Regions from separate parts of the Aeribacillus sp. FSL k6-2211 genome, predicted to be linked through region 1. Evidence: riboswitches for the same ligand, from Rfam matches in the RefSeq annotation. Region 1 holds a riboswitch; each other region holds the start of a gene.
What was found. Region 1 has a riboswitch for S-adenosylmethionine ahead of NSU19_RS16665 (2,3-diketo-5-methylthiopentyl-1-phosphate enolase). Riboswitches for the same ligand answer to the same signal wherever they lie in the genome.

Region 1 (7,518 bases):
TGAAACTATATCCTCTTGTAACATAAGACAAGCCTATTTTTGTGGTGCTCTTTTAGCTGCAAGCTTCTTCGCAAAAATGTGTAAACCTATTAAAACCGGGTCAGCAGCCGCTGTGGTATTTTCATAGTTTCTTTGCATTCAGGAACATTGTTCACTGAGCTGGATGAATTGTGTATCCGAAGAGCAGCCAGTTATATGAAAAAGATGATGTTAAGCTTGCAGCTGTGAATGTTTAAAGCCGCTTTTTCATAAATTTTTTGTAAACTTAATTTACTTCTTCTTTTTCGTAAACTGGCACCCAGCCTTCTTCTGTCACAAAGATGCGGATCGCAACAACTTTTCGGTCATCAGCTAATGTGAAATAGTGGCGTCTGCCCTCTGGAACAGAAATAAGGTCTCCCGGATTAAGATGCACTTCAAAAAATTTTCCGTCCTGTCCTTGAATAACAAAAATTCCATGGCCGCTTACAATAAAGCGCACTTCATCATCTGTATGATGATGTTCACGCTGAAAATTTTTCAGCAGCTCTTCAAGGTTTGGCGTATGATCTGCTAAAGAAATGACATCCCAAGCTTTGTAGCCGCGTCTTGCTGAAATATCTTTAATTTCATTTTCAAAAGATTGTAAAATCGTTTGTTTTTCCTCATCATTTAAAAGATATTTCTCTTTTAAATGCTCTGGTAATTTGGCAATATCCCATTGCTCGTAAATAACACCTTGTTGATTTAAAAATGAAATCACTTCCTCTTGATTGCTGATAACTTCGTTTGTTCCTTGAATTTTAATCGTTGTCATGTAAAATACCTCCTTAAAATGTTTAATTATTTAAAGCTCCTGTACTCGCAAGGAGACCGGCTTTTGCTTGAATAAGAGCAAGCTGATACTGAAATAAAAATTCACAAGCTTCTAAAATTTTCTTTGCTTCAAAGCCATCTTTTCCCCATACAGTAATTCCGTGGTTGCGAATAAGAACTGCCCCTTTATCCTCCTCCACGAAATCGCCCAAAGTGCTTGCTAATGTAGGAATATGGGCATAATTATAAATAATCGGAATCTGTAATTCTGCATCTTCCTCCCAGCGGTCAAACGCTTTTATCAGTTCTTGTCCTTGAAATACAATTTTCCCAGCGTCACCATAAAGTTCAGAGATGACATTATTTGCAACCGTATGTACATGCAGGCTGCAGCCGGCTTTGCTTCTTTTATATATTTCGCAATGCAACAGCGTTTCTGCCGAAGGCTTCAGCTGTGTTGCGCCTACAGGATTTCCTTCTCCATCAACAAGCAAAAAATCTTCCTTCGTTTTTTTTCGTTTATCTTTGCCGCTTGCGGTCACAAGAAACTGAAGCGGGGAATCTTGAACTTTTATGGCTAAATTGCCGCTTGTCCCCATAAACCAATCCCTCGCAGCAAGCTCCTCTTTAATCTCCGCAAGCTCATGAACACGAGTTAAAACGACACTCATTTTGCGCCACCTTTTTCTTCTATGAAATTTGTTTTGTTTATTGTCTTCTCTAAAATGTCAATACAGTCGTAAAAGGTTTCGAAAGATTGATAAGGAATAGAAAATTCTTGACATTTTTTTGATAAATAATCACGTGCAATAACTGTATCTGCAATCTTCGCGGCTTCTAAATCTGTGACGGAATCCCCGATGATGATGGAATGAGTGTCAGCATTTGCAATTTGCCGAATAATTGTCGGTTTGCAGCACCCACAATTTTGGTTGGGACACTTTTCATCACACGTATAAGGCCAATGAATGGTGATCGTTTCTCCGCTAAAATCCGCTTTATTGCAAAACAGTGCGGTAATAGAATCAAAAGGCTGCAACAGCGGTTTAATAAAAAAATCGATTCCGCCGCTGACAATGTATAAAGGAATGTTCATGTTTTTCGCATAATGAACAAAGTCGCGAAATCCTTCCCTTATTTCTGCAGTTTCTAAAATATAGTGAATGATGTCACCCTTTAAAGAAGATGGAAGAAGTGCAAACATCTTGCCGACTCCTTCCTGAATACTAATCGACTGGGAAAGGACGCCATCCTTCAATTGCTCCCACTCTTTTGGAGCGAAACGCTTCATGATGCTAACGATGTTATCTTTTTTTGTCACCGTTCCATCAAAATCACAAAATATTACTGGCTTCAATTGGACGGTGCCTCCTTCCATCCCCAGAGCCGAATTGCTTCTTGTAATTCTATGTCTTCAGCTGCTTCATTAAGGGGAACACCCCGGGAAACAGCGTCAACTGCCTGACGGAAAGCTTTTCCTCCACCCTGAGCACCTTGCGGGTGACCGTGAACACCGCCTCCTGCATTAATGACACAATCTTTTCCAAAATCATGAATTAAAATGGGAACAAGACCCGGGTGAATGCCAGCAGATGGAACAGGAAAAACTGGTTTTAAAACTGATTCCTTCACCAATTCTTCTTTCACTTTTAAAACTTTGTCACGCTCCAATGCAACGCTGCCATATGGTGAAGGGAACAACGAAAAATCTGCTCCAGCAATTCTTATCAATTTTCCAAGCAATAAGGAATGAGAGAGCCCATATTTTTCGGATGAAGTAAACGATCCGCTAAACGCCGGATGAGCCATAATTGGGAGGGCGATTTCATCATCTTCCCTTAATGCTTGCAGCACATCGAGTCCATATGTAAAAACATTAAATAGCAAAATATCGGCACCTAATTCTTTTGCTTTTCTTGCCTTATCTTTCAATTCAAATGTTTTTCCCGTCAAATTGACCGCATACAAAGTTCGGTGTCCCTTTTCTTGATACACGTTATCAAGAACTTTTTTGCCTTCCTTTATTCTTGTTTCAAATGATGTGAGCGAATTTTCAAAAAGTATTTCATCATCCTTTACTAAGTCGACGCCCCCGAGAGCCTGCTCCCGCAATTGGGCAAGAAGGTAATCCATATCACGTCCAATTACACCTTTAAAGATGCTCATCACTAACGGTCTGTCGTAAACGCCAAGTTTTTCTCGTAACCCCTGAATTCCAAATCGAGGACCTGGAAAATACCGAAAGATCTCATCGTCAAACTGCAAATCTAGTAATTTTATTTCTCCATCTAGTGATAATTTTCCAAAAGTTGTCGTTAAGATGGCAGGAATGTCTTTAGAAAAGTTTTCTCCCGGAAAGCGAATGTGAAGCTGTGCAATCGTTTTGCCGGAGGATGGATCCTCGCCTGTTTCTTTTATCTCAACCACTTGTCCTTTATGCTTTTTTAACTGCTCTTGCACTAAAAGAGGAAGGTCAGTCCACGAACCTACCGTTAATCCAAGAGCAATGTCTTCTGCTTTTTTTTCTAAATCTTCTCGTTTCGCAATGATTTGGTATACTGCTGTTACGTGACCCATTTTTTCAATCCTCTTCATTCAGATTTTTTTATATAAATAAAACCTCTTCAATAAGAAGAGGTTTTTTGTCAAAACAACTTCTTATCTTTCAACATCTCTGTTGGGAGAATTAGCACCGTGCTCATCATATGAGTCGGTTGCCGGGCTTCATTGGGCTCATCCCTCCACCTGCTCTTGATAAGAGTTTTATTATTAACTTTATAATTCTTATTCGTTTACTTGGATTATGCCACTATCCTTCCCCTCTGTCAACACTTTTTTACATCATATTCGATTCAAATTCGCTTACATTTTTCTGATGGCATGCTACAATTATTTAATGGTGCAGTTTACAATTTGAGGTATTTACCGGAACTTGAGGTTGAGCCAAAACAGGAAAGCCTAAAAAAAGAGGACGAAAAAAGAAGGTACAACATCTTTTTAACGTCTTCCGATCGCATCATGCTAGATTACTAGACTTAGAAAAACTGGTTGAATTACGCAATTATAACGTTACTGGTTATCGTGAGACAATTTGTTTCTTGTACCGTTATTGGTTATGTTGCTTTTTGAATGATCCAGAAGAAGCCTTAAAACAAACGCTAACGTTTAATTTACAGTTTAATGAGCCTTTAAGAAGATCCACCAGAAGCGCTGAAAAGGCCTATTATGCACGGAATAACGAAGAAGCAAACCGAATAGCCAGAGAAAAAGGGTATCCTGGCGCTGGATATAATATCAGCAATAAAAAATTAATTGAATGGTTAGATATAACAGAGGACGAACAACGCCATTTAAGCACGATTATAGATGCGAATGAAAAGCGGAGAAGGAAACAAAAACGCCGGGAAATGGGCGTAAAAAGCCGTGAGGAGTATTTAAAAGAACAGCGCAATAAAACGGATAAGAACTTAGAAAAACTTAGACAAGCAATTGAGTTGAATCCTGATTTCTCGAATTACAAATTAGCTAAATTGCTAGGAATAAGTGAATCGTATGTAAGGAAAGGATGTTATATGTTATTTACTGGAACGGATGATTTAATTAAAAACGAGGATCGATCAATTAAAGAACATGATGTTTTATATTCTAGAATTAAACCTGAAAATTAAACATTTGATAGGAGGAACCTATTTTTATGATTAATTTTTGGAATAAAGTTACTAAATACAAAGAAGCACGTTATGCTGCAGGAATGAATTTTGATCTTGAAGAGATAGAACCCTTTTTAAACCATTTATCAAACTCAATTTTAGATTCAGGCTTGACTCAAGAAGAAATCAACATGATTCTATCTGAAATAGATAAAATGAATGAAGACAATGAGATCAAAGAGTTTGGAACTTTCGATGTTATCTATAAAGGAAAGCCATCAAAAATAAGGGTTCAAGCTGAAATCCACATTGAAGATGGGGATAAAGAGTTAGTGCTATATATGTATAGTACTAAAAAATTGGTAGACGTTATAGAAAAGGAAATGCTAAAGGTGGAAGAGCAAAGGGAATTTTAAAGGTGGAAACAATTAAATTTGTTAATTAAAATCTGGATTTAATTTTAGGCTGTCGAGTTTTTCTTGACAGCCCTCCCTCTTGCCCTCATGGACGTAATGGCGCTGATTCACGAATTCGATCCGTAAGCCGTTGCGCTTCCACCCTTCGTGAACGATCAGGATTTGTCTTCCTTGGCCCGTTTTCTCTTCCCTTGGCGAGAGACAAACAGTCCATCGGCCTCCCACAAACAGCATCCGTCCATATTGCTGGTCAACCGGGCAGTGCAGCGGAGCTTCGGCTTCGAGCACCAACTGGCGGATCGCCTCATGGCTTATCACCGGATACCCGACCATCTGGGCAAGCGTACAAGCCGCTTTGCGATAAGAAGAGCACTCCACAACCAATCCCACCGCCGTTTCTTCTAGACAAGGACTGATTGACTGCGATCCATCAAACGCTAGAAGGGAGTCAAGCAAAAACGTGTAACGGTTTTGTTCTCGGTCTAAATAGTAGTTTCGCTCAAAGGTGACTTCGCCAAACAGGGTTTGAATCGTGGAGCGTCGTTTGTCTTTCAAGTGGTACCGGCGCTTGTCCCGGGTTTCCGCCAATTGTCGGTCGATGTCCTCCAACAAAGCCGTAAACAGCTCGGCGAAGGCGTTTTGCAGGGCCGAAACAAATCAAGTTCGATCTCTTTCCATGTCAACGAATTTGTGGTAAGATGTTGTTGAATATTCATGGGACTCTCTCCTCCTGTTTGATAGTGTGGTCAATAATCATCTTATCAGGGAGAGAGTCCTTTTTTCATGTTCCTGCTTGGGATCCTACCGCGCTTTCGCTTGGTGACCCCGATGAGGGGATTACGAACCTACGTTCCTACCCCCCTCATCGGGAATTCTAAGAATTTCTCCCACAAACATTTTACGCACACCAGAAAATATTTATGGAAAATGCAAAAAGGCTAGATAACGCTAGATACCATGCATGGTTTCATCATCATAACTCTGATTGATGGATTACTGTTGCAAAGAAAAAAGAAGGTAAATTCATCCAATATCATTACAAACCACAGGAATTGGCTGAAAAACTAACCGAATGGCTCGAAGAGGATGTTTATTTTAGCTAGAATACAATTTTATAAGCCTAGCCGACAAATTACGAATATAAGGCAATTAAAGTCGTTATATGTTGATTTAGATTTTTATTTGTTTAATTATAATTCGAACTGGATCATCGGCAAATTAGAATACGATTATTTTGGCCAATCGATTCCAGAGCCGAATATAATCATTTTTAGCGGTCAAGAAATGGTTTTAATTTGGCTTAAAGAGCCTGTTCCTTACAAAGCTTCACCGTTATGGCAAGCGGTACAAAATCACTTCTTAGAACAATTAAAAGAGCTAGGGGGCGACTCTAGGGCGGTTGATGCTTCAAGGGTATTCCGCATTGCTGGAAGCATTAATTCAAAAAACGGTGTAGAGGTAACAGGGCAATATCGTCATAAGGAACGTTATGTCTTGAGAACGTTAATTAAAGGAGAAATGATTTTTATGGAAACTTATACAACCCTCAAAAAGATTACTCCTTCCTATGACCCTTGGGAAGCTTATTTAGATATGAAGGAATACGGTGAATTAACATTATCAAATATAGAATTTACCACCACCACAATCTGCAATATGCGATGTGAGCATTGCGCTGTAGGATACACTTTATCTCCGAAAGATCCGGAAGGGCTGCCGCTCGATTTACTTTTAAAAAGGCTAGACGAAGTGCCGACATTGCGATCCCTTTCGATTACCGGCGGGGAGCCGATGCTTTCGATAAAATCTGTGGAAAATTATGTCGTTCCCATTTTAAAATACGCACATGAACGCGGGATACGAACCCAAATCAATTCCAATTTAACATTGGACTTGAAACGCTATGAAAAAATTATCCCGTATTTAGATGTTTTGCATATTTCCCATAACTGGGGAACGGTCGATGATTTTGTTGAAGCCGGATTTGCAATGATGAAAAAGAAGCCTCCATATAAAGAACGTGCAAAATATTTTGAACGAATCATTGAAAACTCTAGAGCTCTGGCTGAAGCGGGAGTAATTGTTTCAGCGGAGACGATGCTGAATAAACGGACGGTTCCTCATCTTGAAAAAATCCATAGACAAATTGTAGACGAAATGAAATGTCAACGCCATGAGGTGCATCCAATGTATCCAAGTGATTTCGCTAGCAATCTTGAAACGCTCAGCTTGGATGAGATACGCGAAGCAATTCATAAGCTCTTGGATATCCGCGACGAATCAGTGTGGATGCTGTTTGGAACACTCCCGTTTTACGCTTGCAGCGACAATGAGGAAGATTTAGCATTGCTGAAGCGATTGAGAGAAAGCAAAAACGTGACTGTTCGAAATGACCCTGACGGCAGATCCCGTCTCAATGTCAATATTTTTACAGGGGACATTATTGTGACAGATTTCGGCGATGTACCGCCGCTTGGAAACATCAAAAAAGATACTCTTTTATCAGCCTATGAAAAATGGATGCAATCCCCGATTGCCCAACAGCTGAATTGCCATTGTCCAAACGTAGCGTGTCTTGGACCGAATCTTTTAGTGAAAAATAGTTATTACCGAGACTTAGATTTTACAAAAAGAAAAGCGCGCATATAATAAAAGGG
Region 2 (7,518 bases), 1.9 Mb from region 1:
AGCAAAATTTTCATACTCAAGTTCTGTCTGAATGATTTTATTATTGCGTAATGTATATGTCTCCTTCACATCCGTAAGATGGATGGAATGAGTGTACTGAATTTGAAACAAGTCATCATCACGGACAGGCAGATAACCTAATAAGTCATTCTGATCTTCATGATAAAAAGCGATGGCATTTACAATAGGAAGGAAAAATAAAAAAACGTTGATTGTCATAAAAAGGGGAAGACAGATGAACAAAGCTTTCATCCTAGCTCTCATGAAAATCCCCGCCTAAAATGGAGTTACATAAATGAAATCGATAGACCGTTTAAAACGGCCTATCTTTGATGCGTTATGGCTGGATTCCTTTTTCTGAAAAATACGTTTCAGCCCCTGGATGAAGCGGCAAATTGCCTATTCCATCAAGGGCTGCCTCCGCTTTGATTAATTTGCCTTTTGCGTGAGTAATTTTATTTGTATTTTCAAAAATCGCTTTTGTAATATTGTATACGGCATCTTCATCCAATTCGCCGCGGACGACCAGCATCGCTTTTACAGCGACTGTTTTTACGTCCTCAGGAATTTTATATGTCCCCTTTGGTACTGTATCTTCAGCATAGTAAGGATATTTTTCGATCAATTGTTTGATTTTGTCATCGGCAATCGGAATTACTTTAATTTCTTTTTGTGCTGAGAGCGATTCAACTGCAGCCGTCGGTGTCCCTGCAGTAATGAATGCAGCGTCTATGCTCCCGGATTGAATGCCGTCCGTTGATTCGTCAAAAGATAAGCTTTGCGCTTTAATATCATCAAAGCTTAATCCATGAATTTCTAAAATTTGCTGTGCGTTTGCATTCACTCCAGACCCAGGGGCACCAACGGAAACCGACTTGCCTTTCAAATCTTCAACAGAATTAATGCCGCTACCTTTTGTTGTAATAATTTGTACCGTCTCCGGATATAAAGTCCCAATTGCTTTAACATTGTCGACTTTATTGTCTTTGAACATCAATTCACCGTTTAATGCATAAGCAGCAATATCAGTTTGCGAGAACGCAATATCAGCTTCACCATTTTTTAGCGCTTGCATATTTTCTGCAGATGCTCCTGAAGATTGTGCATTTGCATTAAAGTCCGTTTCTTCCGAAATAATTTGCGCCATCGATCCGCCGAGCGGGTAATAAGTTCCTCCTGTGCCTCCGGTTAAAATGCTTAACGTCTTGCTTCCTGCCTTTTCCCCGCTTTGATTGGAGCCATCACTTTTGCTGCTTCCTCCTTCGCTGTTATTTCCACACGCAGAAATGATCATTATGAAAAGAAGAGCTGTTAAGAATATAAGTCCGCTTCGCCATTTGATCATTGATACTCCCCCTTTTTAAATTCGTTTGACTTTGGGTGCATTACTATCATATTAAAGAACAAATGAAAAAATGTGGGATAATATGTCAGCTAGATTATCAACATAAAAAAAAGACAGGAATTGTCGGTATTCGACATCTCCCTGTCTTCTATTAAGGTAAGAAAAAATTTATTGATAGGCCAAAACAGTAGAAAGACCAGACTCCAAATCATTTTTTAAGTCTTCAAAATTTTCTAGCCCTACGCTTAATCGAAGAAGACCATCGGTTATCCCTCTTTTGATCCGTTCTTCTTTCGGCATCGCGGCATGGGACATTTTAGCTGGATACGACAAGATCGATTCAACTGCACCAAGGCTGACTGCAAAAACAGGCAGCTGAACATGATCAGCAAGAATCTTGACCGCTTTTTCATCTTCTAGTTCAAACGATAAAACCGCTCCACCGTTGACACTTTGCCGCAAATGAATATCTGACCCTGGGTGATCGTGAAGACTTGGATAGTACACTTTTTTAATGGCAGGGTGCTTTTTCAAAAATTCTGCTAATTGAGAAGCTGTTTTGACGGATTGATCCAGCCGCACATGAAGTGTTTTTAACCCTCTTAATACAAGCCAGCAATCATGCGGGCCGAGAACAGCGCCGAAGGCATTTTGAAGTTTGTAAAGCGCTTCGCCAAGCTTTTCATCTTTCACAACTGCCAGTCCTGCCAAACAGTCGCTATGACCTGCCAAAAATTTTGTTGCACTATGTAAAACAATATCGGCCCCTAAATCGAGAGGCCTTTGCAAAGCCGGAGTCATAAATGTATTATCAACAAATGTTAAACAGCCATTTTCTTTTGCAAGCTGCACAATTGCTCGAATGTCCGTCACTTTTAACAGCGGATTCGAGGGCGTTTCAATGTAAATCACTTTTGTGTTCGGACGTATATTTGCTTTTACGGCATCAAGGTCCGTCATATCGACAAACGTATATTCAATGCCAAAGCGCGATAAAACATCGGCAACGATCCGGTATGTTCCGCCGTACACATCTTCTGTGACCAAAACATGATCACCGGAAGAAAGTAAAAGAAAAGCTGTTGATATAGCGGCCATCCCAGAAGCAAACGCAAAGCCTCTCACTCCGCCTTCCAGTTCGGCAATCGCCTCTTCCAACGCTTTTCGTGTTGGATTTCCTGAACGGCTGTAGTCAAATTCAGGAGATTCATCCAATGTTTGCTGATGAAACGTTGACGCTTGCTGAATCGCCACGCTGACAGCACCGGTTGTCGGGTCAACCTTATGTTTATTATGAATCAATTTTGTTTGAAAGCTCCATTGGTCATGCATTTAGTAAATCCCCTTTCGCAGCTGCTTGCAATGCCTGCTTGAGATCTTCCTTCAAATCCTCCACGCTTTCAATCCCTACAGAAAAACGGAGAAGCCGGTTGCATACACCGTTTTGAATTCGGATTTCTTCCGGAATGTCCGCATGTGTTTGGGTAGCTGGATACGTTATAAAGCTTTCTACCCCTCCAAGGCTTTCCGCAAAACAGATTAATTTCAGATTCTGCAAAAACGGGTTGACCCATTCTTCTTTTTTCACACGGAAGGAAAGCATTCCGCCTCTGCCAGGATATAATACATCATCAATTTCAGGAAGCTCTTTTAAATATGCCGCCAGCTCCCTTGCATTTTCCTGATGTTTGGCCATTCTCAATGATAAAGTTTTCATTCCTCTAAGCAGCAGCCACGAATCAAAAGGAGATAATACCGCACCAATTGCATTTTGATGCATGGCTAATTTTTCGCAAATTTCTTTCCCTTTTGCACAGACCAGGCCGGCAAGGACATCGTTGTGACCGCCTAAATATTTCGTTGCGCTGTGAATCACGATATGCGCTCCTTCTTCAATCGGACGCTGCAAAACAGGCGTGTAGAACGTATTGTCAACGATCAGCAGCAAATTGTGCTTCCGGGCCAATTCCGCCAATGAGGAAATCGATGTTTCCTGCATAAGCGGATTAGTGGGCGTTTCTAGAAAAATCGCTTTAGTATTTTCGTTTATTAATGATTCCGTATATTCGCGAGACGTAAAATCGTCATAGTGGAAGGAAAGACCGTATTTTCGCCACTCTTCTTCAAACAAGCGGTATGTCCCGCCATATAAATCTTTTGAAACGATCAGTTCATCTCCACTTTTAAATAAAGCCATAATCGTCTGAATCGCTGCCATTCCGGAAGAAAATGCAAATCCTTGATCGGCTCCCTCCAATTTGGCTATGCCGTCCTCGACAAGCTCTCTCGTTGGATTTTTTGTCCGAGTGTAATCATAACCTGTTGATTCACCTATTCCTTTATGCCGGTAGGCTGTGGACAAATAAATGGGTGCGCTTACTGTTCCTGTAAGAGCTTCACTTCGATTTCCTAATTGGGCCAAAACTGTTTCAATATTCATCTTTGACTTTCCTCCTTTTTTAGTTAGTAAAAATGTGCTGCTTTCATTGCCTGTAGAGGAGGCTTGAAAAATAAAACGCCCTCTTCATAAGAAGAAGGCGTTTATTGTTTGGCTCCTTCTTATCTTCCAAGCATATCTTACGGCAAAATGCTTGCTGGATTTAGCACCTTGGTACAAAGGTTATCATGCCGCCGTCCTTGTACCGGTTGCTGAGACTTCTTCGGGCCAGTTCCCTCCGCCTCTCTCGATAAGAATTCCGATATGAACTTTTGATAGGTATAACTTTACCTCAGTTTTAAAAAAAATTCAAGACGTTTCCTGCCAACAATTCCGATAATTTTGATTTATTTTCAGTAAAACTAAAGAAAAATAAGAACATTCTTTAAATAACCCGTCGATTCTTGAAATGTTTTTTTGCGAAAGCCAAAAGGGAAATTTTTTTGTATGGATCACCTTTAATCCTCCATCATTTCAATAAAAGCGGTTTTATTTTCCCTGAGGCTTCCTAAATTTTGAATTGATTTTAAAATGCAAATATCCAATTCGGAAGCTGTCGTATTTTTAAGAAAAATTGTGAACGAGGTGATCTTCTTTAGAGGAATTGGAAAATTTTAAGAGAATTTAATAAACAGAGAATGAAACGATTGAATTGGCAAACTAATCGTTTGATAAATTTTTCGCCAACTTCTGTCAAACGAACCCGTATTCCATATAGCAGCTGAACGGAGAACGAAGATGCGATATTTGTTTTGCAGGTGAAGCTGGAAAGCAAAAAAGATGAACATAAACGATGCCGTTGGAAAATTTGCTGAACATTCTTTACTGATGCGCCTTCTCTTTTTTATCAATATTATGGAAAGGAAAGACTGTTTATGATGCTGTATATAATCGACAGCATTCGAACCAATAATTTTCATGACGAGCAAATGATGGGGCAAATCAAAACTATGTAGGAAAACGCTTTCTAAAAACTGGAACATCATCAAAACAATGTGTACGGAATTTATTATGATTATGAAAGCGACTACAGAGGAGATTATTTATTAAGCATTGCAATTGAAGAAAATAATGGGGAAGCTTTTAATTGAAATCCCGAGGAACATGAAAATAAAGTTTTTCAAGTAGATAAAACGGACGAACAAGGCATGTTTAAAACTTGGAGTAAGATTTGGAAGCAAGAAGAAACTGGTTTAATAGAGCGTGCTTGAAAAATACAGCCTAAAGCCCAAATGGAGAAATTGAAATTCATATAGCCATTAAGTAATGGCAAACAATGTTAAAAAATGGGAGCTTAGTCGAGCGAATTAGATAAAAGCTCTCGCAACAGCGGAATCCCAATATACAGGCATAGTCATAAACAACTTTCGGGATAAGCCCTGTTTTAGCAATTGCTTCATCTTGAATGAACATCAACAAAAAATGGAAAAATAAGCCCCCTATCCAGAAGCCGCATAGTTTCAAAAATCTTCTGTATAGGGGGTGATTGCTTAATTCAAAAAGCTTGTATCCACAAGACCTTTAAGATTCGGTTTTTCTTTTAAAAATTTCAAGTCGTAAGAAGAGTTGGAAAAGTCTTGAAGAACTTTTTCATCCACTTCGGTTGTATAGCGGACACGTTCCCAAGCACTGTCAATAATTTCTGGGTCAAGCTCTTGATTTGTTATATCTTTAATTGATTGAATGGCAATATCGCGTGCTTCCTCTTTGTTTTCGTTGATGAAGTCGACAGCTTTTTTGTGAGCTTTGACGATATTTTGAACTAAATCTTTATTTTCTTTAATAAATTTGTTGCTTGTCACTAAAACAGTGTTCGGGAGTGTAGTGCCATAGGCGATGTCTTTCGTATCGACAATCACTTTCGCTCCATCTTTTATTAATAATGAAGCCCAAGGCTCAGGCACAGCGGCTAAATCCACTTTTCCCGATTCAAAGAAAGCTTGATATTGAGCCGGGTTTCCGGTTGTATGCTTTAATGTGCCGCCGATTCTTGATGAAGCAATGTCGTAATCTTGCAAATACGTTTCAAATTGGACATCGTGAGTGCAGCCGACACCAGGAGTAATGAATGTTTTATTATGAATATCATCTAAGCTTTCGATTCCGCTTTTTTTGCTTGCCACGACGACAGTGCCCCCAGATGACGCACCAGCAATAATTTTCACATCTGCACCATTAGAATAGTTATTCATGACAGGAGCTGGACCAACAAGCCCTGCATCAATTTCGCCTGTTTTCAACGCTGTCATAAAAGCGCCGCCATCCGGAAAAGTTTTATATTCAATCTCTACTTGATCCCCAAGCGCTTCTTCATAGTAGCCCTTTTCCTTCGCAATCATCGCCGGAACATGGTCAATGTTTGGAAAATAGCCGATAACTACTTTATTTTTTCCGCTTTCTTCTTTCCCTGATGCTTCATTTCCTCCACCGGCTCCGCAGGCAGATAAAATACCGATCAGCAGCAAGGAGATAAATGATAGCAACAAACTTTTTCTCTTCATAATCTCAACTTCCTCCTTTATTGTTCAAGCAATCCCCATTTTTTCATCACTTTCTTTTCAATTCTGCTGAAAAAAACTAAATCTACTAAAATTCCAATTAAGGCAATGATAAATATAATGCCCATCACTAACGCCATATCGCCAAAATCTGATGCGAATTTTAACGTATAGCCTAAACCCGGGCCGGTGCTTAACAGTTCGCTACCCATCAGGCCTCTCCACCCAAACGCCCAAGCAAGCCTTGCACCAGTTACTGCATGCGGGATGGCTGCTGGAAAAATCACGTGTGTAAACAGAGAAAATCCGCTGTAATCCATTGTCCTTGCCGCATTTGTATATATTGGAGGAACGCTTTTAATCCCTGTCCGCATATTCAATGTCATCACAAGCGTTCCACCGAGCACGACAATAAAAATGATCGCTTTTTCATTTAAACCGAACCAGATGATGGCTAGAGGCAGCCAAACGATGCTCGGCACGCTTTGCAACGGCAAAATTAAAGAGCCAATGGTATCATCAATTACTTTCGATTTTGCAAAAACGACGCCTAACACTGTTCCAAGAATAAGTGCAATCACAAGCCCGATTGCCAGCCGCTGAAAACTTGCCAGCAAATCATAAACAAGAGTTAGATCAGCAAAACCGTTCCACAATGCCTGAAAAATATCGCTCGGAGCCGGAAAGACGACAGCCTTAATATTTAACAACTTGACGATTGCTTCCCATATACCCAGTGCGGCTGCATAAAAAATGATTCGTTTAACGACCTGCTGCATAACTTTCTTCCTCTTTCACTACTTTATCAATTTCTGACTTCAACAGCTTTTGAATGCGCTCTTCATATTCAGCAAGCTGCTTTCTAAATTCATCACGTGGTCTCGGAAAAGACACTTCTATTTCATCAATAATTCTCCCAGGCCTTGTACCCATGACGATAATACGGTCCGATAATTTTAACGACTCTTGGATGCTGTGCGTAACAAAAAGAATTGTTTTTTTCGTATCGATCCAAATTTTTTCCAACACTTCGTGCAGGCGTGATCTCGTCTGCTCATCCAACGCTCCGAACGGCTCATCCATTAAGAGCACCTCAGGATCCATCGCCAAAGCTCTTGCGATCGATACGCGCTGCTGCATGCCGCCGGAAAGCTCGTGCGGAGAATGCTTGGCATATTGGCTTAATTGAACCATGGCCAAATATTCGTACGCCTTTTTTTTCGCTTCTTCCTTCGGCA
Region 3 (7,518 bases), 1.7 Mb from region 1:
GCCTTCGCAGCTCGGGACTTTCACCCTATAGATTACACCCATGCCGGGCGCACAAGCAAAATAGCCGGGAATAATATCCCGGCTAGCTTTATCCATCAAGAAGATTTAATCAAATTCCATTTTCGGAACGTTCGATATGCCCTAGCATTCACATAAAAGAAAACGGAGGTTGTTCCTCCTTTTTTTATTAATTTTTTAGCCAGCTTTCCTAAATCTTTATGTACTAATACTTTGTCATCAGATAAATAAATGCCGAGCAATCCGCGGTTAATTAATTTATGAAAATTTTCGTTCGGAATACCTTTTAAATTTTTGTCCGCTTCATGTACAAAATGAGCTAATCGTTCCATCATTTCTGATGTGCTTTCATAAAAACTGCAAAAATTTAAATCGCCCTCCAATTGATCCTCCTCTTGATCAATAAAGTAATCCAATAAAATGTGAAGCCCTTGCACATATGGAAAGTAACCGTCTTTAATTTTTTTGGCAATCGCTTCGTTAAAGCTGGGCTGAAATGCATAGGCGACTAAACAAAAAATGCCCAATGTCGATCCAGCGCAGGCAGAAAATTCATACCACCGCATATCCGGGAGGGAAGATTTATATTGTTCGAACCACTGTACTAGCCTTGGCACTCTTTCCTCTTCTATTACATGCTTATGTACTTGCAGTTCACAATAATATTCGCAAAGCTCCATCAAATAGCCAGCTATAACCGGATAGTTCTCCAATTGGCTCAGCATTCTTTGGCATGTCATGACAAGCTCTTTTAAATATCCGCCGTCATCTTGGTCCTCACGAAATTGGTAGTAATTTTTTAATTCTGCATGAATCGACAGTGCGTCCTTCATTGATTGGTGCAGCATGCGGAAATCTTCCGGATCAAAAGAAGTGCTTCTGTCGCATAAATTATCCAAGTAATCGCTAATCGTTTGATAAGCAACGATAAACTCTATGCATTCCTCTATATGAGAGTTCGACAAAAGCGCTAAAATGCTTCCTCCTTCGCAATGAAATGCCTTCGTATTTATGCTTGCAAGCGCCTGCTTTCTCAATTCAGGATTCGGTATTTCCTCAGCCTTTTTTTTCCACCCATCTAAGTAATAATGGACGGTCGGAAGAATTTCCCTATAAACTCTTGACATAAGGCTGATAGGGTGTTCAGGTATACTCAAAGATCAACTCACCTCTTCATTGTAAAATTCCAGTGTTTATGTTAAATGGCTTTCTGTAAATCTCAACGCATCTTGAAAAACAAGTTCTCTTTCCGGTTCATTAAAAATTTCGTGATATAGTCCTTCCCATTCTTTATAGCTCTTTTTCGTGAGATTCAACTGACTATACCATTTTTGAACTGCTGATTTATCAACAATTTTGTCTTCTCCTCCCTGCATGACGAAAAGAGGGACATCTGGAAACTGCGGAAGCTGCTGAAATGCTAGTTCAATAGCATGAAGAAGCTCTCTGTACCAGCGCACAGAAACTTTTCTTACGTAAAGGGAGTCGTTTCTGTTTATGTCTTGAATTTCCTTATTTCTCGTTGCCATCTCAACTGTCAAACCGGAATCAAAGCGTACCCTAGGCGCGAAAATATTTAATCCTTTTGCCAAAAGATCGAGCGCTTTACTCGGTTTTTGCAAAATTCCTAAACATGGCGAAGATAAAATGACCCCGTTTAACGGAATTTTATTTCTCTGCAGCGTACGTATGGCTATTAAACCGCCCATGCTATGCCCCAGCAAAAAAAGCGGCAATTGGAAAGATTGAGCCTCCCTGATCCAACGGTCAACTTCATCAATATATTCATCAAACGATTGGACATGTCCCCGTCTGGAGGATGAATTTCCTTGTCCTGGCAAATCCCCCATGACAACATGGTACCCGTTTGTTTGCCACTTTTTTATCAGCCATTTGTAACGTCCATGATGTTCTAAAGCTCCATGAATGATGACAATCACAGCTTTAGGACTAGAACTTACCCATTTCCACATAAATTAACTCCTTTCCGAACATGACGGAAAATTTGTTATAATATGAAAAAAAGAAAAGGATGGTTCCCATGGTTATTTATCCATATAAAGACAAAAAACCTATAATTAGCGATTCGGCTTATATAGCTGATTTTGTCACAATCACCGGCGATGTTCAAATAGGAGATGAATCAAGCATTTGGTTTCAGACGGTTATTCGCGGTGACGTCGCCCCAACTATTATTGGAAATCGGGTCAATATTCAAGACCAATGCTGTCTGCACCAGAGCCCAAATAAACCGTTAATTATTGAAGATGATGTAACCGTCGGCCATCAAGTTCTGCTCCATAGTGCGATTGTGCGGAAAGGAGCTCTAATTGGAATGGGTTCGATTATTCTGGATGGAGCAGAAATCGGAAAAGGCGCTTTTGTCGGTGCAGGCAGTCTTGTCCCGCCAGGCAAAAAGATACCTGAGAAAACTTTAGCATTCGGAAGACCCGCCAAAGTGATTAGAGAATTAACAGAAGAAGATCTTCAAGATATGGAGCGCATCCGTCGCGAGTATATCGAAAAAGCTCAATATTATAAAAATATTGCTCGTATGAACAACATATAAATTGCTTATAAAAACATTTTAAAACTTTCTCTTTCAAATGTCATTCTTTACCGGGCAGCTTCATGCATTTTTAAAATTTTGTAAAATTTTTATTAGATTTGTTGAAGTTTACATAAATATGAGAGAAAATTTTTTATAAGAATTTTTGCTTTTTGAAAAGAGGAACTTTAACATGGGCAGACTGCTGAATCAGCTTTACCAATTTGAGTGCAAGTTGTTCAAACTGATTAATTCGCATTTTGAACGAAAAGGACTGAATGTTTATTTTCGGTATATTACTCATTTAGGAGGGGCTGTTTTTTCAATTGCAACATGTTTAATGCTGATGTTATTTTTTAATGAACCTGTAAAAACTGTTGCCTTGGCAAGTTCAGCTGCTCTTTTTTTCAGTCATATTCCGGTTTTCATTGTGAAAAGAATTTATCCACGCAGACGGCCTTATCTTACATTATTTGAAACAAAAGTGTTAGAAAATCCGTTAACTGACCATTCATTTCCTTCTGGACATACGACAGCTGTATTTTCAGTGGCAACACCATTTTTGCTCTTTTTTCCAGCCTTAACATGGATTTTGCTTCCTCTCGCATTCAGTGTGGCACTATCAAGAATTTTTCTTGGCCTACACTACCCTTCAGATGTGCTGGCGGGAATAGTTCTAGGAGCTTCAGCAGGCACCATCTGTTTTGTCGCATTCGGACCATAAATCGAGTAGGAGGGAGCGATTAACTCCCGTCCTCTCACACCACCGTACGTACGGTTCCGTATACGGCGGTTCAATTAAGATAATTGACGCAAGTCTTTATAACTTCCGTGAATAGCTGTTCTCTTTATGCCAGTGGTCACTCCACCCTCCAAGAGATCTCCCACGGGATTCACCGCTTCCTCCCTCAAGTGAGGTACTACGTTTTCTGTGTTCATCATGACTCACTGAATGCCAAGGGCTATTCTCTCTTAATTGTTCGGTCCTTCTTAGTTGTTCTAGACCAACTAATACTATGACCTCTGCTGACTTCTGACGGTTCAGCTATCTATCACTAGATAGGTTACCAAGGTTACTTGGCGTGCCAGCCAGACCTCCCCGGGTAAGAGTGTAATCTTTCCTTCCATCCATCTGCTTCATTTACTCTGTATCACCTTCGGCAGAAAGGGCTTTGTTTTGTCTTGCAAACTCACCCAGTGATACCTAGCCTCATATGAAGTTCGTGTTCCGAGAGACCCAAAGTTTGCCGCTCGCTTCCTTCAGATTCCGCGTCACCACGGACACCCTTGCGTTAAGCTAACTGCTACTTCTGCCTTCGCAGCTCGGGACTTTCACCCTATAGATTACACCCATGCCGGGCGCACAAGCAAAAAGGTGTCTAATGCATGCATCGCATTGGACACCTTTTTTATTTTACAAATATTGATGAGCCTGTTCGCGCAAAGCTTCCGCTTTATCTGTGCGTTCCCATGGCAAATCTAGATCGTTGCGTCCGAAATGACCGTAAGCAGCTGTCTGTTTGTAAATCGGGCGGCGCAAGTCAAGCATTTTTATAATGCCAGCTGGGCGCAAATCAAAGTTATTGCGAATTAATTCAACTAAAACATCTTCGCTTACTTTGCCAGTACCGAACGTATCAACAGAAATAGAGACAGGTTTCGCTACACCAATTGCATAGGCCAGCTGAACCTCGCATTTGTCTGCAAGTCCGGCTGCGACAATATTTTTCGCTACATAACGAGCCGCATAAGCTGCAGATCGGTCTACCTTCGTCGGATCTTTTCCTGAGAAAGCTCCTCCGCCATGGCGCGCATAGCCTCCGTAAGTATCGACAATGATTTTTCGTCCCGTTAATCCTGCATCTCCTTGTGGTCCGCCAATAACGAAACGTCCGGTAGGGTTGATGAAATATTTTGTTTCTTCATCGATCAGTTCTTTTGGAACAACCGGATCAATTACTTTTTCTTTAATATCCTGCTTAATTTGTTCTAAAGTTGCCTCCGGATGGTGTTGAGTCGATATGACAATTGTGTCAATTCTAACCGGCTGTTCATTTTCATCATATTCTACCGTAACTTGCGTCTTTCCGTCCGGACGCAAATAAGGAATTTCTTCGCTTTTTCTAACTTCTGTAAGCCGGCGTGAAAGCTTATGGGCAATGGAAATCGGGAGAGGCATTAATTCCTTCGTTTCATTGCATGCAAAACCGAACATTAACCCTTGATCTCCAGCGCCAATCGCTTCAATTTCTTCATCAGTCATTTGTCCTTCTCGCGCTTCTAAAGCTTTATCCACCCCTGCAGCAATATCGGGTGATTGCTCATCAATTGATGTTAAAACAGCACAAGTTTCAGCATCAAAACCGTATTTAGCTCTCGTATAGCCGATCTCTTTGACCGTTTCTCGCACAATTTTTGGTATATCCACATACGTGCTTGTCGTAATTTCTCCACTGACTAATACAAGTCCGGTTGTGACAGATGTTTCGCAAGCTACACGTGCGTTCGGATCTTTTTCTAAAATGGCATCTAAAATCGCATCTGAAATTTGGTCGCAAATTTTGTCCGGATGCCCTTCCGTTACGGATTCAGATGTAAACAGACGGCGCTTTTTTGTCATTTACTGCATCCTCCTCAAACTTAAAATGATGTTTATGGAGTGCTACACTCCTTGACATTGACACGGAACTCATTCCCTCGCCACTATTGTAAACATATCAAAATTGCGTACGATAAGAAAAACTTGGCTAAACGAGATTTCTCTTATACATAGAAAAAACCTTCCCTGCCAGAGGAAAGGTTGTTATAAACATCATTGCCTTTCACTCTTATCGTTCAAGGATATAACCTTGCATCAGGTTAGCACCATTGCTCGTCTATGAATATGGAATTCTTTCGCATCATGTTGTATGTCCATAGAATACCGGGATTTTGAAAGCCATATTCTACTGTCTTCTTTCAACGAGCCGGTTGCTGGGCTTCATAGGGCCTGTCCCTCCGCCAACTCGGGATAAGAGTATCCGTTCAAATGTATATCATACAGGAGCAAAAAAGTACTTGTCAACAATAAATAAAGCTTCTCTGTAATTTTCCAAATCATCTGATATCCATTATTTCAGTATCAGCTGATCAATCATGATTCGTATGATGCCCAAAAATGAAGGCAAAATATATAGTAAAAACATTATTTTCAGAAATCGATAAATAGGATGGATTATTTTTGCGAATGTGTTATACTATTTCTATAAAACCATTTCAAATATGCAAAAAAAGGATGGTATGTATATGAATATTGTAGATGTATCAAATGAATTAGCTTCGTTGATCAGCGGACCAAATGCATATCATAATTTACCAGTCGCACGGCTTGTAGAAAAAGTTTTAGCTAGGAAAGAAGGTTTTTTAACAAATACAGGTGCAGTTTCGGTTACAACAGGCAAATATACCGGCCGGTCACCAGAAGATAAATTCATCGTTGAAGAAGATTCTGTCAAGCATTTAATTGATTGGGGACCCGTCAACAAGCCAATTTCATCAGAAGTTTTTGAAAAACTGTACTTAAAAGTCATACAATATTTAAAAAATAGAGATGAAATTTATGTTTTTAACGGATTTGCCGGAGCTGACAAAAAATATCGTCTTCCAATTCAAGTGGTCAATGAATTGGCGTGGCAAAATTTATTTGCTCGCCAACTGTTTATCCGTCCGAAAAGCCAAGACGATTTAAAGGAGCATAAAAATCCGTTTACAATTGTTTCCGCTCCTTCCTTTAAAGCAGATCCAGCTGTGGATGGAACGAACTCAGAAGCATTTATCATTATTTCTTTTGAAAAGAGAATAATCCTGATCGGCGGAACTGAATATGCAGGCGAGATGAAAAAGTCTATCTTTTCCGTCATGAACTTCCTGCTTCCAGAAAGAGATATATTTTCAATGCACTGCTCCGCCAATGTCGGTCAAGAAGGCGATGTCGCGCTCTTTTTCGGTTTATCGGGAACAGGCAAAACAACACTTTCCGCCGATCCAAAACGCCGATTAATTGGTGATGATGAACACGGCTGGTCTTCATCTGGTATTTTTAATATTGAAGGCGGCTGTTATGCAAAATGCATCGGCTTGTCTGAAGAAAAAGAACCTCAAATTTATAACGCTATTCGATTCGGTTCCGTTTTGGAAAACGTTGTGGTTGATGAATCGACACGAATTCCTGATTATGACAACTCCTTATTAACAGAAAACACCCGTGCGGCTTATCCAATTGAAGCGATTGACAATATTGCTAAACCGAGCATTGCGGGTCACCCTAACACTATTATTTTTTTAACAGCTGATGCGTTCGGTGTTCTGCCGCCAATAAGCAAATTAACGAAAGAACAGGCTATGTATCATTTCTTAAGCGGTTATACGAGCAAGCTTGCTGGAACGGAAAGGGGTATTACTTCCCCTAAAACAACGTTCTCCACATGCTTTGGCGCACCATTTCTTCCGCTTCCAGCTACAAGATACTCTGAAATGCTCGGAAGAAAAATCGAAGAACACGATGTGAAAGTATTTTTAGTCAATACAGGGTGGACCGGCGGAGAATACGGAGTAGGAAAACGAATTAAACTTGCTTATACAAGAGCCATGGTTCAGGCAGCATTGGAAGGCGAACTCGATGAGGTGGAAACTGTAAAAGACCCTATTTTCGGGCTGGCGATTCCTGCTCATGTTCCAGGAGTGCCTGATGAAGTTTTACAGCCTATTAAAACATGGAGTGATAAAAACGCTTATGAACAAAAAGCGTATGAATTAGCAAAAGCATTCAAAGAGAACTTCAAAAAATTCTCGAACGTTCCGAAGGAAATTGAAGAACTTGGCGGTCCAATCATATAAAAAAATTACTTACTTTCGGCTACCGGCTTTGAACTGCCCCCTGTCAAGTAGACTGTAGAAATAATAAAAATATACCT
Region 4 (7,518 bases), 1.8 Mb from region 1:
GCGCATGAAACGTTAGTTCCATATTACTAAAAACGGTTTGGGATGGATTTCTTCCAGTACTTGATTGTCAATATTATCGGGGTTTTTCATTTATGTACCGCTTTTGTGATGAAATACGGGATGACTTCGTTATCTGGTCTTAACGTGATTCATTTTATGATTTTAGTATTATTCTATATGCTTTTTGGCACATCACTTATCGTGCTGATTAAAAACATTGAGATTTCTCTAACGATTATCATGATTTACACGGTTTTAGAAGTGCTTACGTTAGGAGAATTTATCCATGGCCGCACATCTTTCTATTCGATCCGCCTGTTTGGGATCCATTTTTATTGAGAAAATGGTTATTTTTGTCGATAACCGTTATCGTGCTAATGTTTATAACAGTTGTTTTCATTCAGCGGGCGGATAGGAAGCCGCAATAGGCTATTTTAATACAATTTATTCAAGCTTATGGTTAGGAAAAGCTTTGAGGCGATTTAATAAAAAATGGATAACGAAGTGCTAAACGAGCACTTCGTTATCCATATGCATCCGAAAATAGCTTGCCCTTAACGGCGAGACGAAATATTAAAGGACATTAAAATATCGAGCTTCAGGGTGTGAGACGACGAAGGCAGAGACGGATGCTTCCGGTTCCATCATAAAGCCTTCCGTCAGCTGGATGCCGATTTTTTCAGGCTTTAACAGCTTAAACAGCTTCGCTTGATCTTCTAAGTCTGGACAAGCCGGATAGCCAAATGAATAGCGCTGACCTTGGTATTTTGCTGCAAACCGTTCCTGCATTGTGAAGTCAAGCGGATCCGGGAAGCCCCATCGGTCGCGGATCAGCTGGTGCGTCCGCTCTGCAAGACCTTCTGCCAGCTCCAGCGCCAATGCTTGAATCGCATGGCTCCGGAAAAATTCACCGCTTTCTTTAAACTGCATGGCGATGCTGCGAATGTCTTTTCCAGCAGTTACGGCAAACAGGGCGATATAATCATGCGGTGTTTCATCTGACCGTTCGCTTACATAGTCGGCAATGCATAAAAACGGCGGCTTTTCCTGCCGAGGGAATGTAAACGTCTCAATGATTTTATCTTTTGCAGCCGGATCTAAAATGTGAATGGAGTTTCCTTCGCGATAGGCCGGGAAAAATTGATAAATAGCAGATGGACGGAACCAGCCATATTCTTTCCCTAAACGCAGCAATTCATCTATTTCATTTTTTAGTTCTACCGCTTTTTCCTGTTTTTCCAGAAGCATCTGTTTGACATTGCCTTTTAATCCGAGATGGTGTCCTAAAAGCATTTGCATGTTCACATACGGGACGACTTGGGCAATATCAATGTTTTGAATAATGTGTGGATTGCAGTCAGCTGGATGATATACGGTCGGTTTGGACACAGATGATTTTTTTTCAATGATCATAACAGGTTTGCTGCTTTTCTGTCTATTCTGTTTTTCCTCAACTGCGACCGTTCTTTTCTCAAGGAAAGCATCCGGGTTTTCTCTCAGCTTATTGGCAAGCGACAGCCCGTCCATTGCATCTTTCGCATATAACACAGGACCGTCATATTCCGGTGAAATTTTTTGATCGGTAAATTTGCGTGATAATGCAGCACCGCCGACTAAAATCGGAATCGAAATGTTGGCTGTTTTTAAGTCTTGTGCTGTTAACACCATTTGCTGGGCTGATTTGACGAGCAGTCCGGAAAGACCGATAATATCAGGCTTTTCATTATTGACCGCTTCAATCAGCTGCTGCGGCGCAACTTTAATGCCTAAATCAACGACGCGGTAGCCGTTGTTGGAAAGAATAATGTCAACTAAATTTTTGCCGATGTCATGGACGTCGCCCTTGACTGTAGCTAAAATGACTTTTCCTTTGCCGCTGTCATCTTTTTTTTCCATATACGGTTCTAAAAAGGCGACAGATGCTTTCATCACTTCCGCACTTTGAAGCACTTCAGCAACAATCAGCTGATTGTCGTTAAACAGTTCGCCGACAATTTCCATTCCTTTCATTAACGGCCCGTTGATGATATCGAGAGGATCATCATATTTTTCTAGTGCCAGCTGCAAGTCTTCGATTAATCCTTGCTTTGTTCCTTCCACAACGTATTGTGCGAGCCGTTCCTCCAAGGTTAATTCCGTTTTCGGCTTTTTTTCCTCTTTCTTTTTGTCGCGGTAAAAGTTCGTAAATTGTGCGAGCGTCTGATCATTTGTTTCAAATAATAAGTTTTCTGCCAACTTCCGCTCTTCCTCAGGGATCGAAGCGTACCGTTCTAATTTTTCCGTATTGACGATCGCATAATCGAGCCCTGCCTGTGTGCAATGGTATAAAAAAACGGCGTTTAATATTTCTCTGCCGACCGGCGGAAGCCCGAAAGAAACATTGCTGATCCCGAGAATAGTTAAACAGCCGGGAAGATGTTCTTTAATTAAACGGATCCCTTCGATCGTTTCTTGGGCAGATCCGATATATTGCTCATCACCTGTGCCGACAGGGAAGACGAGTGGGTCAAAAATAATGTCGCTTGGACTTATACCGTGTTGATTGACTAAAATGTCATAAGACCGCTTGGCAATCTCCAGCTTTCGCTCCGCAGTCAGAGCCATTCCGTCTTCATCGATTGTTCCGACGACAACAGCTGCACCGAATTGTTTCACAAGCGGGAGAACTTCTTCAAACCGTTCTAAGCCGTCCTCTAAATTGATCGAGTTGATGATCGCTTTCCCTTGTGAGTATTCGAGCGCTTTTCTGATGACATTGGCGTCGGTTGAGTCAATGACAAGCGGCGCTTTTACTTTTTTTACAACCTCGCGGATGAAGTTTTCCATATCTTCAAGCTCGTTTCGGTCCGGATCTGCGAGACAGACATCGATGACGTGGGCGCCGTTTTTCACTTGAGCGCGGGCGATCTCCGCTGCTTCTTCAAATTTTCCTTCCGCAATGAGACGCTTGAATTTACGCGAACCGATGACGTTTGTGCGTTCACCGACAAACAGCGGGCGCATTGATTCATCATAGCGAAGGGGCTCGATGCCTGATACCGTATGTTGATTTTGCTTTTTGACGATTTTTCGCGGTTTTAAGCCTTCCATTGCCTCCCTTATTGCGCGAATATGTTCGGGAGTTGTTCCGCAGCAGCCGCCGACCATATTAAGCCAGCCTCTTTCTGCAAACCCTCTGATTTTTTTGGCTAAAGATTCCGGTGATTCGTGGTAGCGTCCTTCTTCATCAGGCAGTCCGGCATTCGGATAACAGCTGACAGCGGTATTGGCGATTTCAGACAATGTGCGGATGTGATCGGTCATGAATTCCGGGCCTGTCGCACAGTTTAAGCCAACGGCAATTGGATTCATATGTTCAGCTGAAATGTAAAACGCTTCAATATCTTGACCGGCAAGAGTTGTTCCCATCGGTTCTATCGTTCCGGACAGAATGATCGGCACTTCTTTCTTGAGCTTTTGAAAAGCTCGTTGAATTCCTAAGTAACCCGCTTTTACATTGAGCATATCTTGGCTTGTCTCAAGCAGAAGTACATCAACGCCCCCCTCTAACAGTCCTTCCGCTTGAACTTGATAAGCTTCTGCCAATTGTTGGAATGTGACGCCGCCTGTAACGGAGAGCGTTTTAGTCGTTGGCCCCATTGATCCTGCCACAAAACGAGGCCAATCCGGTGTTGAATATTTTTCTGCAGCGCGCTTTGCAATCTCAGCTGCTTTTTTATTTATTTCAAAAGCAAGGTGCCCCAAGTTATATTCCTCGAGGACGATGCTTGTACCGCCAAACGTATTTGTCTCGATAATATCAGCGCCTGCTTCAAGGTACGCTTCATGAATACGGACAATCGTTTCAGGGGAAGTGATGTTTAAATATTCGTTGCATCCTTCATATTCTTCACCGCCAAAATCTTTCGCAGATAATTCTGCAGCTTGAATCATTGTTCCCATGGCTCCGTCTAGTATTAAAATTTTTTTCTCCAGCTGTTCCTTTATGTTATACATGGGAAATCTTCCTTTCTCGTTTTGCCTTTTCTTTTTCATGAATGTATTCCGTCAGCTCGACTGTCATCTCATAATGCAAAAACGGAGTGATTAAGTAAATGCCGTTAAACAGGTCAAATGCTGCGTCAATAAGCGATTTTGCAATGGCAAGTCCTTCTCGTTTTCCCTTTTCTTTATCATTGCCTGCTTTTTGCATCTGTTCGCGAATCGAATCGGACAATTTAATGCCTGGCACTTCGTTATGAATAAATTCAGCATTGCGGCTGCTTATTAACGGCATAATCCCGAGATATATCGGAACATTCAGATGTTTTGTTGCTTCATATACTTCTTCGATCAGCTTCTCCGAGTAGAGCGGCTGCGTAATAAAATAATCGGCTCCACAGCTGATTTTTTTCTCAAGTCTCTGAACTGCGCGATCAAGATGTCTTACGTTCGGGTTGAAGGCGGCGGCAACAGTAAAGTTTGTTTTTTGACCAAGTGATTTTCCGGAGTATGACAAACCTTCATTAAATTGCTTAATTAAACTGATTAAATCAAACGATGATAAATCATAGACAGAGGTTGCACCCGGAAAATCACCGATTTTGGACGGGTCGCCGGTGACCGCTAAAATATCGTGCAGGCCAAGCGTATGCAGCCCCATTAAATGGGATTGAATGCCGATTAAATTTCTGTCACGACATGTTAAATGAACGAGCGGGCGAAGCTGGAAACGGCTTTTCACAATTTTTGCGCAAGCAACATTGCTGATTCTTGGTGTAGCAAGGGAATTATCCGCAAGCGTAATTGCATCAATCCCCGCTTTTTTCAACGCTTTTGCTCCTGTTAAAAATTTTTCCAAGCCGAGCGTTTTCGGCGGGTCCAATTCTACAATCACTGAGCGTCTGTTTTTTGCAATATCTGGGAGAGGAGTTTCTTGACTTTCTTTCATAGGTAAAACATGAATTGGAACATTTCGTTCTTTTACTTCTTTCTCTGTGACAGGAGGGAGGTTTGATACCGCTTCAGCCATTGCCCGAATATGTTTCGGCGCGGTTCCGCAGCATCCGCCGAGAAGCCGGACACCTTGTTTTCGGAATTGAAGAGCCGCTTCATAAAAATAGTGTTCATCTGATTCATAAACTAATCTTCCGTTTTCATACCTTGGCAGGCTGCCGTTTGGAAAAGCGGATAAAAAGGCATGTTCAAACAGCGGCACTTCTTCCAGAGATTGCAGCATATGATAAGGGCCTAAACGGCAATTGAGGCCGACAATATCTGCACCAAGTTCTTCAAGCATTTTCAAACCGTCTGCCAATCTTGTTCCATTTTGAAAGACGCCTTGTTCGTGCAAAGAAACATTTGTGATAATGGGCAAATCCGTTTCTTTTCTAGCTATTTGCAAAACGGTTTTCAGTTCTTCCAAGTCGTAATAGGTTTCTAAAATAATGCCATCTACGTTTTCGGATAAAAGGACATGAAGCTGCTCACGAAAATTTTCGGCAATGTCAGATAGCGTGAAGGCGCTTTTTTGAAACGAACGGATGCCGCCGATTGTTCCGATGACATACCCTTTGTTTTCCGCTTTTTGTAACGCCCTCTTTGCAAGTTCAACCCCTTTTTGGTTGATGATCTTTATATCATCTTCCAGCCCATATCTGGCAAGCTTTATGCGATTGGCGCCGTATGTATTTGTTTGAATAACAGTTGCGCCTGCGTCTAAATAGGCTGAATGAATCCGTTCTATTTCTTCCGGTTTTGAAACGTTTAGCTCATCAAAGCATCTGTCTATTCCGAATGAGTATAGTAGAGTCCCCATTGCTCCGTCGGCAATTAATATATGATTCTGTAAATCTTGTAAAAGCCCCATAAAAAGTCCTCCAATCAAATGAAATAGGCGCCTGCAAGGAGGCGAACACCTATATAAAAAAGAAAAGCCTTCTAAGAAGAAGACTTTTTCTTGAACAATTTCCCCTTCTTCTTATCTTCCGAGCGCAAATTTACGCATCGCTGGATTTAGCACCTTGGTACCCAAAGTTTTTGGGTAATCCGGTTGCTGAAGGTTCATCGGGCCAGTCCCTCCGCTTCTCTTGATAAGAACGCTTTACCGTATGAAATTTTAAAACAACGGATTAATCCTAATTTAACGAATTTTATCAAAATAATCAATATAAAATTTCAATTTTGTGAACAGGGCAAAGCTAGCGAAAATTAATAAATTGTACGTCGATCGGCAAGTCGGCGCTTTTCACAGCTGCAATCACTTTTTGCAAATCGTCCTTGCTTTTGCCGCTTACCCGGACTTGGTCGTCTTGAATTTGGCTTTTTACTTTTAGCCCGGTATTTTTGATCAGCGCATTGATCTTTTTCCCGTTTTCTTTGTCAATTCCGTTGACAAGTTTGGCTCTTTGTCTGACAGTGCCTCCTGAAGCCTTTTCGATTTTCCCGTACTGAATATTCTTGGTTGCGACACCGCGTTTAATCATTTTGCTTACTAATACATCTTTTAGTTGATTCAGCTTATATTCATCGTCAGAGATTAGCACAAGCTCATCTTTTTCTAGGGATATATCGCTTTTAGATCCTTTGAAATCATATCTGTTTACAATTTCTTTTTTCGCCATTTGAATGGAATTGTTCACTTCGGCAATATCCACTTTTGAGACGATGTCAAATGAATTCTCCTTAGCCAACTTTTTACCTCCAATAACGTTATTTACATTCATTATAGTGAATGTCGTTCAGTTGAACAACTCTTTTAGGGGTTCCTCGCAAATTAAATGAAAAAACCGTTACTTAAAGCAACGGCAAGGAAATTAATATCTGCTTAAATGCAATTAAGCTAAAGATGTCGCTTTAGAACATTTAGGGGAAAGAAAGTCTTGTAAGTTTTTTACTGCTTCGAGCGAATCTTCTCCTTCAGCGCTGATGACTACATGACCTTCTAAAAAGGCGGAAAAACCGAGCATGCTTAAAACGCTTTTCGCATTTAATTGGAGCTTTTTTGTTTGGAATAAAATGTAGCTGTTAAATTTAATCGCTTCATGGACAAGGGAAATGACATATTCCGGCTCCATCTCTTTTGTAAGATACACGGAAATTTCATGTTTCTTCATTGTGCCACCTCTTGTATACTTATTTTACAATATCTTACATTAATAAAGGATAGATTCCCACATGTTTGTCATTTCCTCTTACATATAAAAAAATGACCTCCGCTTTTGAATATGGAAACGTTTTGGATTTCTCTGTTTTTTAATGAAATGAATGGCCTAATCAAATTGAAAGTTATTGCCCCGCCCATGTTTTATTAGACAAAAATGAAAACAAAAGCTAGAGAAAAGATGCATACTGTAAGATAAGAAAGCGTCTTTTTCTTTCAGAACGTCCGGATAGAAGAGGTGGAAGACTCGCCTTTAGAGATATTTCAAAAAAAGAAAAAGCCCGACAGGCGGGCATTATAAATGATCCGTTTTCTTTGAGTATTGCCGTTTTCCAAGCTCTCGATTTTTTTCCTTCAATAGATTTTTTTCGTGTCGT

Region 2: it holds a riboswitch for S-adenosylmethionine, as region 1 does, so the genes downstream of both, NSU19_RS06085 (methionine biosynthesis PLP-dependent protein) here and NSU19_RS16665 (2,3-diketo-5-methylthiopentyl-1-phosphate enolase) in region 1, are expected to answer to the same signal.
Region 3: it holds a riboswitch for S-adenosylmethionine, as region 1 does, so the genes downstream of both, metK (methionine adenosyltransferase) here and NSU19_RS16665 (2,3-diketo-5-methylthiopentyl-1-phosphate enolase) in region 1, are expected to answer to the same signal.
Region 4: it holds a riboswitch for S-adenosylmethionine, as region 1 does, so the genes downstream of both, NSU19_RS05605 (bifunctional homocysteine S-methyltransferase/methylenetetrahydrofolate reductase) here and NSU19_RS16665 (2,3-diketo-5-methylthiopentyl-1-phosphate enolase) in region 1, are expected to answer to the same signal.

Annotation. Positions count from the first base shown of each region.
Region 1 covers NZ_CP150190.1:3,438,819-3,446,336, forward strand. Annotated here, with positions in the region: gene NSU19_RS16650 (cupin domain-containing protein) at 266-796, opposite strand; gene NSU19_RS16655 (methylthioribulose 1-phosphate dehydratase) at 819-1,466, opposite strand; gene NSU19_RS16660 (2-hydroxy-3-keto-5-methylthiopentenyl-1-phosphate phosphatase) at 1,463-2,173, opposite strand; gene NSU19_RS16665 (2,3-diketo-5-methylthiopentyl-1-phosphate enolase) at 2,149-3,372, opposite strand; SAM riboswitch class I at 3,451-3,556, opposite strand; gene NSU19_RS16670 (hypothetical protein) at 3,921-4,463, shown strand; gene NSU19_RS16675 (hypothetical protein) at 4,490-4,861, shown strand; gene NSU19_RS16680 (UPF0236 family protein) at 4,883-5,473, opposite strand; gene yfkAB (radical SAM/CxCxxxxC motif protein YfkAB) at 6,389-7,510, shown strand.
Region 2 covers NZ_CP150190.1:1,225,398-1,232,915, reverse strand. Annotated here, with positions in the region: gene NSU19_RS06100 (DUF1850 domain-containing protein) at 1-264, opposite strand, end outside; gene NSU19_RS06095 (TAXI family TRAP transporter solute-binding subunit) at 338-1,345, opposite strand; gene metC (cystathionine beta-lyase) at 1,514-2,677, opposite strand; gene NSU19_RS06085 (methionine biosynthesis PLP-dependent protein) at 2,670-3,785, opposite strand; SAM riboswitch class I at 3,902-4,039, opposite strand; gene NSU19_RS06080 (aliphatic sulfonate ABC transporter substrate-binding protein) at 5,273-6,283, opposite strand; gene NSU19_RS06075 (ABC transporter permease) at 6,301-7,059, opposite strand; gene NSU19_RS06070 (ABC transporter ATP-binding protein) at 7,043-7,518, opposite strand, start outside.
Region 3 covers NZ_CP150190.1:1,014,094-1,021,611, reverse strand. Annotated here, with positions in the region: gene NSU19_RS05105 (tetraprenyl-beta-curcumene synthase family protein) at 96-1,175, opposite strand; gene NSU19_RS05100 (alpha/beta hydrolase) at 1,212-1,991, opposite strand; gene NSU19_RS05095 (gamma carbonic anhydrase family protein) at 2,060-2,587, shown strand; gene NSU19_RS05090 (phosphatase PAP2 family protein) at 2,760-3,290, shown strand; gene metK (methionine adenosyltransferase) at 3,981-5,186, opposite strand; SAM riboswitch class I at 5,392-5,583, opposite strand; gene pckA (phosphoenolpyruvate carboxykinase (ATP)) at 5,852-7,441, shown strand.
Region 4 covers NZ_CP150190.1:1,131,731-1,139,248, forward strand. Annotated here, with positions in the region: gene NSU19_RS05595 (hypothetical protein) at 61-339, shown strand; gene metH (methionine synthase) at 574-3,996, opposite strand; gene NSU19_RS05605 (bifunctional homocysteine S-methyltransferase/methylenetetrahydrofolate reductase) at 3,989-5,848, opposite strand; SAM riboswitch class I at 5,957-6,078, opposite strand; gene NSU19_RS05610 (YajQ family cyclic di-GMP-binding protein) at 6,180-6,671, opposite strand; gene NSU19_RS05615 (HPr family phosphocarrier protein) at 6,816-7,094, opposite strand; gene NSU19_RS05620 (DUF3941 domain-containing protein) at 7,437-7,518, opposite strand, start outside.